Regions from separate parts of the Paenibacillus sp. FSL H3-0286 genome, predicted to be linked through region 1. Evidence: riboswitches for the same ligand, from Rfam matches in the RefSeq annotation. Region 1 holds a riboswitch; the other holds the start of a gene.

Evidence for each region. Region 1 has a riboswitch for preQ1 ahead of MHB37_RS06085 (queuosine precursor transporter). Riboswitches for the same ligand answer to the same signal wherever they lie in the genome.
Region 2: linked by a shared signal. The riboswitch ahead of queF (preQ(1) synthase) and the one ahead of MHB37_RS06085 (queuosine precursor transporter) in region 1 are both predicted to bind preQ1.

The regions. Positions count from the first base shown of each region.
Region 1 is NZ_CP150285.1:1,384,130-1,391,677, reverse strand. Features, by position in the region: gene MHB37_RS06090 (AMP-binding protein) at 1-1,001, opposite strand, end outside; gene MHB37_RS06085 (queuosine precursor transporter) at 1,280-1,993, opposite strand; PreQ1 riboswitch class I at 2,004-2,049, opposite strand; gene MHB37_RS06080 (methyl-accepting chemotaxis protein) at 2,416-4,104, shown strand; gene MHB37_RS06075 (YnfA family protein) at 5,223-5,549, opposite strand; gene cobS (adenosylcobinamide-GDP ribazoletransferase) at 5,813-6,628, opposite strand; gene cobU (bifunctional adenosylcobinamide kinase/adenosylcobinamide-phosphate guanylyltransferase) at 6,625-7,173, opposite strand; gene cobT (nicotinate-nucleotide--dimethylbenzimidazole phosphoribosyltransferase) at 7,170-7,548, opposite strand, start outside.
Region 2 is NZ_CP150285.1:3,863,767-3,871,314, forward strand. Features, by position in the region: gene MHB37_RS17330 (DMT family transporter) at 1-426, opposite strand, end outside; gene MHB37_RS17335 (zinc-dependent alcohol dehydrogenase) at 569-1,705, opposite strand; gene MHB37_RS17340 (VanW family protein) at 1,787-2,605, opposite strand; gene MHB37_RS17345 (cysteine hydrolase family protein) at 2,606-3,127, opposite strand; gene queE (7-carboxy-7-deazaguanine synthase QueE) at 3,263-3,985, opposite strand; gene MHB37_RS17355 (6-carboxytetrahydropterin synthase) at 3,978-4,460, opposite strand; gene queC (7-cyano-7-deazaguanine synthase QueC) at 4,460-5,122, opposite strand; gene queF (preQ(1) synthase) at 5,152-5,625, opposite strand; PreQ1 riboswitch class I at 5,789-5,832, opposite strand; gene MHB37_RS17370 (hypothetical protein) at 6,146-6,481, shown strand; gene murB (UDP-N-acetylmuramate dehydrogenase) at 6,546-7,457, opposite strand.

The sequences.
Region 1 (7,548 bases):
GGGACTTCCCGGAACTGGTCATCACGAATGGAAATTTGCACCCCGGGATAAGGTTTGCCTACAGAGGTCGGATTATGCTCGGTCAGAACATTCAAATAACTAATATAGCTCGCTTCTGAAGAACCGTAGGATTCATAAAGCCGCGCTCCACCAAACACTTCCATGCCCCTTTTCTTGGACAACTCCGACCACTTTGCACCTGAGCTAATCATCGCATCAATCTGTATCTGCCCAGGTACAGCCTGCTGCATCATGGATTCGATCATTGTTGGTACGACGAACAGCACCACGCCCGGAATTTGCTGACACAACTCTAACACCTGCGTGGCACTAAATTTTTGTGTGATATGAAAGGTTGCTCCACCATATAGACTCTGCATTACGGCGAATAAGGATAGGGAATGCACAAATGGACCTGGTGCCAAAACATCCTTCATAGCGTCCAATTCAAAAGCAATATTCGAAACCTCAAAGCTTTTTAACCATGATAAATGGGTACGCATATAACCTTTGGGCAATCCGGTTGTGCCTGACGTAAAGCCAATAAATAATAATTCATTCGTCTCATCCAACTCAGCCTCCGGCTTCAGGGCAGCCAGCCACTGATCATAGGAACCTGTTCGTTCATTTGAGAAGGTCAATGTTTGGATTACTTGATCCTTGAAAACCAGATTCTTTGCGGCTTCCGGCTCGGCAAAAATCATTGTCGGCTGGCACTGCTCTATAATAACCTGCAGTTCATTAGCACTCCATTTGGGATCTAAGGGAATGGGAACACAGCCCGCATAAATCGCCCCCAAAAAAACCTCAACAAATTCAATACGATTCGTAGATAAAATCGCGATTTTGTCATGCCTCAGACCCTTTTGCTGTAAGCCATTCGCGATTCTCCGCATCGTTTTTACTAATGTGGCATAGGTATGACTTGCTTGGTCATGGGTTAAGGCAATGCTGTCGGGCTGCTGTGCTGCATGACGCAGTATAGGAACTACTAGATTCATCCTAGATCACACCTGTTCGTATTTTCTGTGACTACCGATTATATACATTCTCTTCAATCGGACTGCCCCGCAAGTCCAGCCCAAACTAAAGGATATGTGATAAGCGCCATCGCCGGCGCTCCTGTTAAACTAACCCGCTAGAATTGCTACGATAGCTTATTTTAGCTTTATATTATTTTTATGTACACATCTTTCATGTAACTATTAAGTCCATCTTACAACGAAAAAACAGCCAGCACGCATCGATTATGATCGGTACGCGCTGGCTGTATTGTTGTTTAGTCCTTCTTTTGAACGGATGATGGTGAACCCTCTTCAGCAAAAGTAAAGGTTCGGGCGATATATAAGATAGGTGTGCTTACTGCGGTTAGTAAGAACTTCGCTAGATAAGTCGTAAGCAAAATTTCAAGCCATACATTCCAGTCATACAAGCCCGCAAACGCAATGGTACAGAAAATAAGTGTATCCACAAAGGAGCTAATCATCGTACTACCGTTGGAACGAATCCACAGCTGACTTGAGGTGCTGTAATATTTCCGAATCCAAGAGTACAACCGAACATCTAGGAACTGACTAATGAAGTAAGCAGTAAGACTACCCAAAGCTAGTCGAGGCATCAGCCCAAAAATCGTCTCCAAAGAAGACTGAGCGATATCGGTCTCCTGCGGCTTAAATACTAGTACCATCTGCATAATGACTGTAGTCATAAGCAAGGTGAAGAAACCAAACCAGACCGCTTTACGTGCTTCCGCTCTTCCGTACTTCTCATTAAGTAAATCGCTGGTCATATATAAAGTGACATACATCGTATTTCCGAGTGTCATCACAATATCAAATGGCATAGCAATCGTCTTAGCTACCTGAATGTTAGCAATTACAGTAGCAATACCTACCCAGGCGTACATTCCACTTTTCCCGAACAAGCGGTAACAGAGTAGAAAAAAAGCAAAATTGACAATAACAAATAAAACTCCCCACAGCAAATTAAACATATTACTGAAATTCCTCCTAGTTTTGTTTACGCGGGATGGTTACGAACCGCGGCTTACAATATTAAATTTTCGGAACAAAACATTAATACTCTATCACAATAGCGCTTAACAATCCATAAAAATAATATTTTTATATGAAATTGGTAGTTCCATTTCTTTTTTTTCGCCAATTATCTAAAATAGTCAGCAATAATTCATTTTTTTCAGAAAAAAATGCTCTATAGGACAAAACTTTCACTATTCATCCAGAGGTTAATTCTATAGAATAGTATCAAACACCTTATTCCCGATCCATTTAGTAGAAATATGACATAACTATGGAATATATCTCGGGTCGCCAATTTCCAGCAGTTGGCATGGAGTATCTAGTGAAGACTAAAAAAGAAATGACCTCACCGTCCATAAAAAAAGGAGAGAACGATATGTTTCGTATCAAGCATTCGATCAGTCGCAAATTTACGCGTTTATTATTTGTTGTTCTGTTGCTCACGTCTCTTTTGTTAAGCACCAGCTTCTATTTTATCTCTATCAGTATCTTCAACAGCTATGTTATGCCGCAGATTAACAAAATCCTTACTGCCGCTGCTCAGGACGTATATAAGAATCTCAACGTAATGCACGCCCAGCAAACCCTAAATAAGAACGATCAGTCTGCCACCAATCTCGAGTTCTATTTTCAGGAAAAGAGGAAACAACATGGAGTGGAAACCATTTTTCTGGTCAATCTGAAGGGGAAAGAAGCTGAGATTCTATCCGCAGATCACGATGCAAAATTGCAACGGGCAGAAAGTGTCACCGTATCCTCTGCAATGCAACAAGCCTCTAAAGGAAAAACTGGACTAAGCGATACATATAGCGACGCACATGGTATACATAAAACAGCTTATATCGGTATTCCCGGAAGTACGATGGTTATCGGTGTAAGCAGTGACGTAAGCTTCATTCAAGAAAAAACAGACAGTATTCTATGGACAAGTGCCGGAATCACACTTCTGACGTTGATCATCGGCCTAACTGGTGCATGGTTCATGAGTGTGCGTATAACACGTCCAATCTCAAAACTGGCAGCTTATAGTGCCCGGCTCGCAGAGGGAGATTTCACCGAAGAATTATCAGTTAAAGGAAATGACGAAGTTGCACAGTTGTCCGTAAGCTTCCAAGCGATGACCCAACGCCTGAAAGAAATGATTGGACATGTACTGGTAACCTCTAATACTGTCGTTGCGGATTCCAACTCTTTAAAAGAACGTGTTGAGGTTCTCAATGATATGGCGGAACACTCCAGCTCATCGGTAATAGAAATCGGCAAAGGTAGTACGACTATCGCTAGCAGTGCATCAGATAACTCGAGAGCAATGGAAGAAATCAATTTAGGCATTCAAAGTATTGCCTCAGCAGCGAATGAAGTCACGGAGCAAATCAGTGAGGCTTCCGCTGAAGCAAGTGGCGGTAATGAAATTGCTCAAAGCGCTGTGCTGCAAATGCGCCAGGTTGAACGTGCTTCCCTACAGTCGCTGGATCAATTACAAATCATGAATGAGCGTTCAGTAATGATCGGAGAAGTCGTTCACAGTATTACTGAAATTACGAAACAGATCCAAATGCTGTCGCTGAATGCTTCAATTGAAGCTGCACGCGCAGGAGAGCATGGACGCGGCTTTGCTGTTGTTGCAGGAGAAGTACGCAAGCTGTCTGAACAATCCCGTAACGCAAACGAACAGATCCGTGACTTCCTACTTGGGCTTCAAGAAGATATGAGTCGCTCCGTTACCGAGATGAACCACGTGAATTCTGAGGTTGCCTCTGGAGTCGGCAAAGTAGCAGAAGCAGGTGATGCCTTTAATCACCTCCTGATTCTTATCCAAAGCATCAATCACAGCATCCAATCCGTATCTGCGGCTACACAGCAAATCTCAGCAAGTACAGAAGAAGTCAGTGCTTCCGTCGAAGAAACTGCACAAATTACATCAAGATCGCAAGAAAGTGCGGACACACTCGCTGCTAACTCAGAGCGGCAGCGCGTCGAACTGGAAGGCCATGCAGAAACCGTTAAACATCTGTATGAGCAAGCCAAGAAACTCCAAGAAGCTGTGCAGCAATTTAAGATTTAACGCTTGTAAATTAAAACCCCCGTTCACACGAAAGTGTTGAACGGGGGTTTTTAGTTTGCGATGGCTCGCTTAGACTTGGGGGCATACGCTAGGCTTGCGCGAAGCTCTCGCTTAGAATCGGCGCTTCATGTGCTGCTGGCTTGCGCGATACTCTCGTTTAGACTCGGCACGCCATTTGCTGCTGGTTTGCGCGATACTCTCGTTTAGACTCGGCACGCCATTTGCTGCTGGTTTGCGCGATACTCTCGTTTAGACTCGGCGCGTCATTTGGCGTTGGCTTGCGCAATCCTCTCGTTTAGACTCAGCACGCCATTTGCTGCTGGCTTGCGGACTCAGATGCCGCTATTACTCGAAAAACTGCCATTTGGAGACTTTTTCGGACTCGAGAGACGCTATTGCCTCATAATCAACCCAGACTCAGCCTATTTCGCTCAAATAGCGCCTCTGGTGTCCGAAAACGCTCCAAATTAACCCTTTTATCACAAATAAGGTCTCCTGAGTCCGGAGCCAAGTTACCTACAGCAAATTACTCAAAGTTCATCCGTGGCACTACCAACAGCAAATTACTCAAAGTTCATCCGTCGATGCTACTTACTGCAAATTACTCAAAGTTCATCCGTGGATGCTACCTACTGCAAATTACTCAAAGTTCATCCGTCGATGCTACTTACTGCAAATTACTCAAAGTTCCTCCGTCGATGCTACCTACTGCAAATTACTCAAAGTTCATCCGTCGATGCTACTTACTGCAAATTACTCAAAGTTCCTCCGTCGATGCTACCTACAGCAATAGACTCGGCTACATGCGCTAGCTTGCGCGAAGCTCTCACTTAGACTCAGCACGCCATTTGCTGCTGGCTTGCGGACTCAGATGCCGCTATTACTCGAAAAACTGCCATTCGGAGACTTTTTCGGACTCGAGAGACGCTATTGCCTCATAATCAACCCAGACTCAGCCTATTTTGTTCAAATAGCGCCTCTGATGTCCGAAAACGCTCCAAATTAACCCTTTTATCGCAAATAAGGTCTCCTGAGTCCGGAGCCAAGTTACTCACTTAGTAAAAACTAGGTTACTCAGCTTTCATTCCGCTTTTATGGCTAAGCAAACCTCACTCAACCTAGTGCCGCGGTGCCCAGAGGATAACCGATACACCGATCACACAAATAACAGCTCCGACCCAGTCGTATACGTCTGGTGTCTTCTTGTCTACAAGCCATCCCCATAAGACCGCGAGTACGATAAACACCCCGCCGTAAGCCGCATACACTCTACCGAAGGAAGGGAATTTCTGCAACGTAGGGATAATCCCATACGCTATCAGAATCAAAGACCCCACTAAACCGTACCAAAGTGGCCGTGATTCTCTCAACCATAACCATACTAAATATCCGCCACCGATCTCAGCAAGCCCAGCAATTATAAACAGCAGAATGGCAAATAACATGTCATCCCTCTTCCCTATCTATCTCATAAAAACGCAAAGGTTGCTCACAACAAATTGTACTCAAGGTTCACCCGTAGAGCTCCTACAACAAACCACTCAAGGTTCACCCATGGAGCTACCTATGCAAATTACTCAAGATCCACCCTTAGAGCTACCTATAGCAAACTACTCAATGTTCACCCAGGGAGCTACCTACAGCAAATTACTCAAGGTTCATCCGTAGTACCACCTACACCAAATTACTCAAGATTCCCCCGTGGAGCTCACATTAAATTGTGCTGGAGCAGCAATAACACTAGCAGCAGTACAACCTCCAGCAGCTCGTTCAGCGCGCCGTACACGTCGCCGGTGAGCCCGCCGAGCCGGCTGCTGATCCGCCGCGCAGCCGCGGTGCCGCAGGCCAAGGCCGCGACCGGCAGCAGCAGAGCTGCCGCCAGATGCAGCGGCCACGCGGCTAAGCCAGCGCCGAGCGCCAGTGGCGCAGCGGCGGCGGCCAGCGAGAGCAGCGCGGCGACTGCCAGCGCGCGCCGCTCATGCGAGGAAGCTAGGCCGGCGAAGTTCGCGGCCAGCCCCTCGTCTCCACGGGCAATGGGATAACGCACCATTGCCCGCACCATATACCAGCGGCTCCAGACCGCTGGTACCAAGAGCAGCGGCAGCTCGTAGTAGGCGAAGCCTTCGATTAGAGCTGCCAGTAAAGATGCTTTAAACAGCAGGAGCAGCACGCAGGCGAGTACGCCCATCGCACCCACACGGCTGTCCTTCATAATCTCCAGGGCTCGCTCCCGTGGCCGATAGCTGAGCAGGCCATCCGCGCTGTCCATCCAGCCATCAAGATGCAACCCGCCAGTGAGGCCTACCCACAGAATCAGAGTGAGCACAGCTGCTGGCCAAGCAGGTAAAAGCAATCCCGTCAGGGCTGCTCCAGCAGCTACACACAGCCCAATTGCTGCGCCTACCATGGGATAGAAGATTACACTGCGGCGCAGCAGTTCAGGAGAGAATCCCGGATCACCTTTTACAGGAAATCGGGATAAGAACTGAAAGGCAGCTACGGCCGCATCCCTACGCTCCCTCATAAACGATACTCCCTGCTCTTCAGCTCAATCGGAATTCCAACAGTTACTAGAAAGACCTGTTCGCATTGCCGAGCGATCAGGGCGTTCATTCGTCCCGCCAGATCACGATACAATCGGCCAAGCGCATACTCCGGAACAATCCCGTCGCCAACCTCATTAGTGACCAGAATAAGCGTCCCTTGAAAAGAACGCACACTGTCTTCAAGCCTTGTTATTTCACTCTCAACAAGCTCTTGTCTATTTTCAAAACCTTCCACGGCCAATAATGCATTGGATAACCATAAGGTCAAACAATCTACGAGCACCGCTTTTTCACCCGATAATCGCTTTAGCAGATCTGGTAAATCATACGGTTCCTCCAGCGTCTCCCAAGCGTAACCACTTTCCATTCGTTGATGCTGATGCAGAGCAATCCGTTCCTTCATTTCGTCGTCAAAGGCCTGTCCGGTTGCTACATAGAAGGCCTGATCTGCCAGTGACTGTATCAGTTTTTCTGCAAAACCACTTTTCCCGCTACGTGCGCCTCCCGTTACAAGAATGCTCATCGTTGACCAGCTCCAGAGATGCCTGCACTTTCAAAGGTTGCCATTTCGCTCAAAATGCGGCAGATCGCCTCGATTAAATGAAGGCATAATACGCCCCCTGTTCCCTCACCCAATCGCAGACCGAGGTTAAGCAGCGGTTCAAGCCCAAGCTGCTCCAGCATTAACTTGTGTCCCCGTTCTCCTGATACATGAGACGCTATCATATAAGCGATGGATTCAGGTGCAAGGGCTTTTGCCACAAGCGCTGCCGCCCCCGAAATAAAACCATCCAAAATGATAGGTGTCCGATTAGCAGCGGCACCAAGAATCAGTCCCGCCAAGCCAGCGATTTCCAGTCCGCCAACTTTAGATAATACATCCAACGGATCTGCTGAA
Region 2 (7,548 bases), 2.5 Mb from region 1:
ACCCCAGCCGATAAACACGACACCGCCAATCGCAATGCCAAGCCCTAGAATAGCGGACAGAGCTGTCTTTTCCTTATACAAAAAATAAACACCCAGCATAATAAATACAGGCTCCAGCGCCATGATCATTGTTGAACTAGCTACCGAAGTATACTTCAATGATCCCATCCATAGCAAAAAGTGCAGCGCAAGCATTGCGCCTGAGAGGATGAGCATTAGCCAGTCTTTTTTACGAAGAGCAAAAGCAGCTCCACTATAGGGTCTTGCAAAAGGTAGCATCAGCAGTGAGGTAAATAATAATCTGTACATGCCTTGTATAGATGCAGGTGCATCAGACCATTTAATAAAAATGGCGGAAAAGGAGATGGCCACAATCCCTATCAACATTAATAGTGGAATCGGAAGTGGCGGTTTTTTAAGTTTCACATGTTACGCGTCCTTTCAATATCTTAAGTCACTTATGTTAATTTAACGCAGACCGTGAAAAAATGCATCTATTTTCATAAGATTTCACTAAAAAAAGCACAAGCAATGTCATTTCTGACGAAAGCTCATGCTTCTTAAAAGGCTACGGCTTCAGAACAACCTTGATGCAATCCTCTTTTTTCTCACTAAAAACGTCATAGCCATGCTCCGCTTTACTAATTGGCAGGCGATGCGTAATGATATCTGTAGGATCAAATTTATTTTCTTTAATCATCTTATACAGCAACGGCATATAGTGAATCACCGGCGCTTGTCCCATTTTTAAAGTAATGTTGCGTTCAAATAGATGACCCAAAGGGAACATATTGTAATTAAGCCCATAAACTCCCACAAGCTGAATAGTTCCGAATTTACGTACGATATCCGAGGCCATTCTAAATGCACTGAGTGAGCCTCCCTGTAGCTTCAGAGTGGTTTCCACTTTCTCCAAAGCAGATATTTTGGCATCTAAACCTACACAGTCAATAACTACATCTGCGCCCCCATGTGTTATCTCCTTCAAATGAGCTTCAATATCCTTGATCTCTTCGAAATTATAAACTTCAACATTATTGGTCAGCTTCGCATGCTGCAGACGATAGCCAATATGATCAACCGCAATGACTCTTGAGGCACCTTTGATCCAGGCAAACTTCTGAGTAAGCAGTCCAACAGGACCGCAGCCGAGAACAATGACTGTATCCCCTGGCTTCACTCCGCCGCTTTCTACTCCCCACCAAGCAGTAGGCACAATATCAGATATGAAAAGAATTTTCTCATCTTCCATTTCTGCATCCTCAGGAACGACAAAAGGGCCGAAATTACCATAAGGAACCCGCAGCAATTCAGCTTGTCCGCCTGCAAAGCCCCCATAAGTATCGGAATAACCAAGATAACCGCCTGTGTCCTTGGCGTCATTAGCATTGTCGCATTGGCTCTCCATCTCATGCTTGCAGAAAAAACACTGCCCACAGGCGACATTAAAGGGGATGATGACTCGGTCACCTTTTTTGACTTTAGTTACATCAGGTCCCACTTCCTCAACTATCCCCATCGGCTCATGACCAATAACATAATCATCATGCATACCTGGTATTTCCCCGTTATAAATGTGCAGATCCGAGCCACAAATCGCCGTAGTGGTAATCCGAACAAGGATGTCATCTTTTTTCTCAAGCGTCGGATCAGCTACTTCTTTAACTTTCACTTTTTTCTTCCCTTGGTAGGTTAGTGCTTTCATGCTGTTAATCCGCTCCTTTGGAGATGGTCTAGAGATATAATTTTCATGCCTTTCTATGTTATATCCCTAAGCCCTACCCTCTTATCCATGAAGAAGCGGAGAATACATCATTAGTGCGTAATTATCAGTTACAGCTTCATCTCCAATTAGATCTCCAGAGCGTGTATATACTTTTCGACTGATCTTGTTACTGCGTATATATCCGCCCCAAGGCTCTAGACTAATCCTATGATCACTTTCGTATACTTCATAATCATAAAACGCCTGCTCATTGCATCTCCACTCCCCGTGTAAATGGCTATCGTCCAGCCAGAGCTTTAGTTGATACGTTTGAGCGGTGTTATTTTTTAATTGAAGATCCAAATAGTTATAAGAACAGGTCGCCCCGCTTCCAAAAGGTTGTGTACGTTGTTCATCTGGAAATACATCATAACTGTGACGATGCCGTTCCATAACGGTAAGTGGCGTATGCAGTGCCATCCAATAGATCAGATTAGACAACTGGCATAAGCCTCCTCCAACCCCGGAATGAAAACCACCATAATGCAGCACCATACCCTCCAGATACCCTTTTCGCTTAGTGGGCTTACCAATACTTCTCCAGTAGGAAAAAGTCTCCCCCGGCTGCACAACAAGTCCATCCAGCTTCGCAATTGCCAGCCGTAAGTTAGTTATTTTATTGTATTGAAGCACCATATCTACATTCCGAAGACTTCTTAATAACGGGGTAGCATGAGTCATAGCTGCATAAGTTAAAGTTTCATCCGTACGCTGCTTCGCTATTTTGCTTCGTCCAGTGCACCATTTCAAATATCTTTTCCAAATAAAATATCGTTTGCCAGCAAACAATCTAAGGCGAGAACGCTGAATAGGCTTCATGGCAGCCTGGGGTGTATTCATCTAGAACTGAACCTCGCTTTCAGCTCGTAACTGGGCGAATCTACCTCCAATTATCGCATTATGATGCTTAACGATCTCCCTACTACTCAGAACCCCATTATCAAAGGTGCTATGAGCGTCTGAGACCAGTACACTTTTATATCCCATGCTGTATGCGCGTCTTATCGTCGTATCCAGACAGAATTCACTTTGCATCCCACAGATCACCAGATTCGTAATCCCGAGCTTCTGGAGTTCATCTTGCAGTTCCGTTCGGTGAAAAGCATCCCAAGTAGGCTTCTCAACGATAACTTCGCCTTCCTGCGGTGTGATGCGGTGACTGATCTGCCAAGTGGGTGTACCTTTTGTGTACTCCTCATCTTCGGTATGTTGAATATACACAATAGGAGTACCTGCTAATCGAGCTTTTTGCTGAAGGGAGACAATCCTGTCCATCACACCCTCTTCATCGTACAGCTTTAGATCATAGGAGAACATGGCTTCTTGAACATCGATAATTAATAATGCTGTTGATTGTTCCAAATGAATAACCTCCAAGAGCTTTTTTTAAAATCATACCAGAAACTGGGACAGACTATCTACCTACTAGAAGTTACAACTGTTAAAAATAAAAACCGAGTATCTGTAAGCAGATACCCGGACGATTTCATCAAACATTTATTTGCCACGCTTATTATGCCAGATCAATGCATGCAGCTGTGGAAGTACACGAACCTTGTTCATACCCGAATCCGCGATTACTTTATTAAACAACCACTCCAGCCTTCCCAGAAGTCGAGCAGAAATGTTGCCCTCTTCCGTGACATCATCATTACCAGGCTGCAGAAAGAGCTGCACATTCGGATATCGCTGGTGAACGTTTTTCGCATAATCAAAATCATTATCATCAAACACTACGACCTTCAAGCTATGTGTAGAACGACCCAGTTTCTCCATCTTACTCATGATGTTATCTAGCATTTCCCAATTCGTTGTCATTCCTGAGCTTGGAGGTTTAGGACTGATTGTCAGCACATCCACGTCATTGAACCAATCCTGCCATTTACTCCCCTGAGTTTCTATCGCTGCTTTTATTCCACGCTCATGAAGCAGGTTGATGAAGGTACCCATTCCTTCACCAATCAAGGCAGGATTACCGCCTGAAATCGTAACACAGTCGAAATTATCTCCAGCTAACGCCAATAATTCATTTATGATTTCTTCTGCTTCCATCATGCGAACCTTATTCTTAGCCGTACCATCCCAAGTAAAAGCGGAGTCACACCAGCCGCAGCGATAATCGCAGCCATAGGTACGGACAAACATCGTCTTCACTCCAATTACCGCACCTTCGCCTTGAATAGTTGGACCGAACATTTCAATTACAGGAATCTTACTCACAATCACAGCCTCCATACAAACGGTAGGATGGCCCTTCATCCGGAACATCTTCAGCCAGCACCTCTGCCCAAGAGGTTGGAGTCTCCCATAGCTTTACCGAGTACAAAGGCAACCCTGCTTGCTTAAGCTTATAGGCAATATATGAAGACATATTCTCCACTGTGGTGCGGAAAGACAACAAGGCTACTTTGGATCCCGTATTCGTTAACGTTTCTAACACAGGTTCATTTCCCATAGCAAGAAAAGCGTGATCTAAACGATCTACAAGGCTTTGTTGTACTGTCATTTTGATATCGCTGAAATCAATGACGAAACCTTCATCCGAGTGGCCTTCCGCGGCCATAGGTTTGCCCTTAAGCACTACTTCGAGCTTATAAGTATGTCCGTGCAGATTGCTGCATTTCCCTTTGTGTCCCACTAACTGGTGTGCCGCATCGAACGTAAATATTTTGCAGACTGAAACCTCGTTAAGCATTAAGAACCGGCCTCCATTCTCTCCGCCTCATATTGCTCAAGACCACGCTGACGCAATAGACAGGCTGGACAAGTACCGCAGCCACTGCCAATAATACCGTTGTAACAGGTCAGTGTGTGTTCGCGAACATAATCAAAATACCCCAGTGCATCGGCCATTTTCCACGTTTCTTTTTTATCCAGCCACATTAGGGGAGTGTGGATCGCAAACTCATAGTCCATAGATAAGTTCAGCGTAACATTCAATGATTTCACAAAAACATCACGGCAGTCCGGATAACCGCTAAAGTCCGTTTGGCAAACCCCAGTGACGATATGGGAGTACCCCAGTTGTTTAGCTAATATTGCGGCAAAAGATAAAAACAACAAATTCCGTCCATCGACGAAAGTACTTGGAAGCTCATCTCCTTCACCAGCCACGATATCTATATCCTGACGGGTAAGTGCATTGGGTGCCAGCTGATTGAGCAGCCCCAGATCAAGAATATGCTGTTTTACATTAAACTTAGCTGCTATCTCTGTTGCAACTTCGATTTCAGCCGCATGACGTTGATTATAGTTGAAGGTAACTACCTGCACTTCCTCATACTGCTGCAATGCCCAAACCAGGCAAGTGGTGCTATCTTGTCCGCCGCTGAATACGACGAGTGCTTTTTTGTTCATATGAATCTCTCCTTATCACAAGTTGGAATTTAGCGGTTGTCCACTTTTTCTGGATAGAGGTCGTGATTGATTAAGCGGTGTTCCGCCATCGCCTCATACTTCGTACCCGGTCTTCCATAGTTGCAATAAGGATCAATTGAAATGCCTCCGCGCGGAGTGAACTTGCCCCATACCTCAATGTAACGCGGATCCATCAGAGAGATCAGATCATTCATAATAATGTTGACACAGTCCTCATGAAAATCACCATGGTTGCGGAAGCTAAACAGATACAGCTTTAATGATTTGGATTCCACCATTTTTTGTTCAGGAATATACGAAATATACAGCGTGGCAAAATCCGGCTGACCCGTTACAGGACACAAGCTAGTGAACTCAGGGCAGTTGAATTTAACAAAATAATCACGCCCGGGATGTTTGTTATCAAACACCTCCAGAATGTCTGGATCATAACCAAACTTGTACTGTGTTCCCTGATTACCAAGCAAAGTAACTTCTTGCATTTCCTCTTTCAATCTTCCTTCTGACACGACAAAAAACCCCTCTCTTTTCCTTCGGCCTTGGCCGGTAATGGAAAGAAGAACGAGATTTCGAAAACTTGGCTCCACTAAGAAGAAACGGAAGCAACGTCCGTATAAAGGACAGCAACCGCTTGTACTGTTTAATATATTCTTAGTTTTTTATAGAGGGAGTTCGCGAACCTCTCCTGCACAACTTTAGCGCAGACTTCTTCTTAAAGCATATTGCGTCTTGAACTATACCATGGGTAGCCCGCTCCTGACAAGTTCTACTCTTTACTGTTACCTTATATAGATCAGCAAATAACTCCAGGTTACCGCGGATAGATCTGCGTATGTAGAGTTTATGAAGTTCAAAAACAATGCCAATTTGGTCGTGAATTTCTTTTTTAATCACATGAATTATTCATACAGTTAATTAAGATGTGGCAAAAAAAAGGATTCAAATCCTAAGAAAAGGGTAACTTATTCATAATAATCTTCGAGCTAAGGGTGGGAGCATTTTATGGAACAAAGTATACAGCAGCTTATGGATTGGCTTAACAATCATTTAAATGAAACAATCGCTATTGAAAAGAAAGAACTTCGTGATTTGGATAAAGTTCATTTCAATTTAGAGTCCGTAGATTTCCGGAGTGCAGATGACGTAATTGATGAATATCTTGGAAGTGCACTGATATTAAGAGGTTTCGGCAGCACACTTAACGCCGATGGTGAACTGGTATCCCTGCCACAATCCACTTATGATTTAGCTGTTGAAGGTCTTCAAATCGTAGACTTAGCCGACCGCAAGGCAGAAATAACTACGGACAGAGCTAATTACACCCTTTCAGTAGATTAAACGAACATGATTATGATAAGCAAAAAGAGCCCACAGCGATCTGCGGGCTCTTTTTGCTTATCATTTATTCTTCTCCAATGATCTCCACTTCAGTTTCAAGCTCTACACCGAATTTATCCTTCACAGTCGCTCTTACATGGTGGATTAGCCCGATGTAATCACTGGCTGTTGCATTATCTGCATTCACAATAAATCCCGCATGCTTCTTGGATACCTCAGCACCGCCGATTCTTGTACCCTGTAAGCCGCTCTCTTGAATTAACTGTCCTGCAAAACGGCCTGGAGGCCGCTTAAATACACTCCCACAGGATGGATACTCAAGCGGTTGCTTCGATTCACGTAAATATGTTAGTTCATCCATTTTTGCCTTGATCGTTAAAACATCACCGGAAGTCATAGCAAATTTGGCCTCAAGTACAATATACTCACCGCTTGCGAATACACTTTTTCTGTATCCCCATTGCAGCTCATCTCCTTGCAGAGTTACCAATTGCCCGTTCTTATTTATAGCTAGTGCACTATGCAGGACATCTTTGATCTCACCGCCATAAGCACCTGCGTTCATATAGAGCGCTCCACCAACTGTTCCTGGAATGCCACAGGCGAACTCAAGACCCGTAAGCTCCTTATCAAGCGCATATCTGGAAACATCAATTATTTTGGCACCACATTGCGCATATAAGAGATTGTCGCGAATTCCCATTTCGGTCAGTCCTGCCGTTTGCAGAACGATTCCACGTACCCCTCCATCACGGATAATCACATTGGAGCCATTCCCAAGTACCGTAAGGGTTATCCCATTTTGTTCTGCATATGTAACAATCTTTTGAATTTCATCATAAGTAGCTGGTGCAGCCAAAATATCAGCTTTTCCGCCCATTTTAGTGTACACGTGATCTTTTAAATTCTCATGACTTTTCACTTTTCCTGCAGTCATTAGCTGCTCTAGGCCATCTTGAATTTTGTCAATATTCATGTTTTCATGCTCCTTTAACCATGTATAAATGATGGTCCTTGATCTATTTTAAAGAGTTATTATGAAATTGTAGGCAACCACAACTGTAACA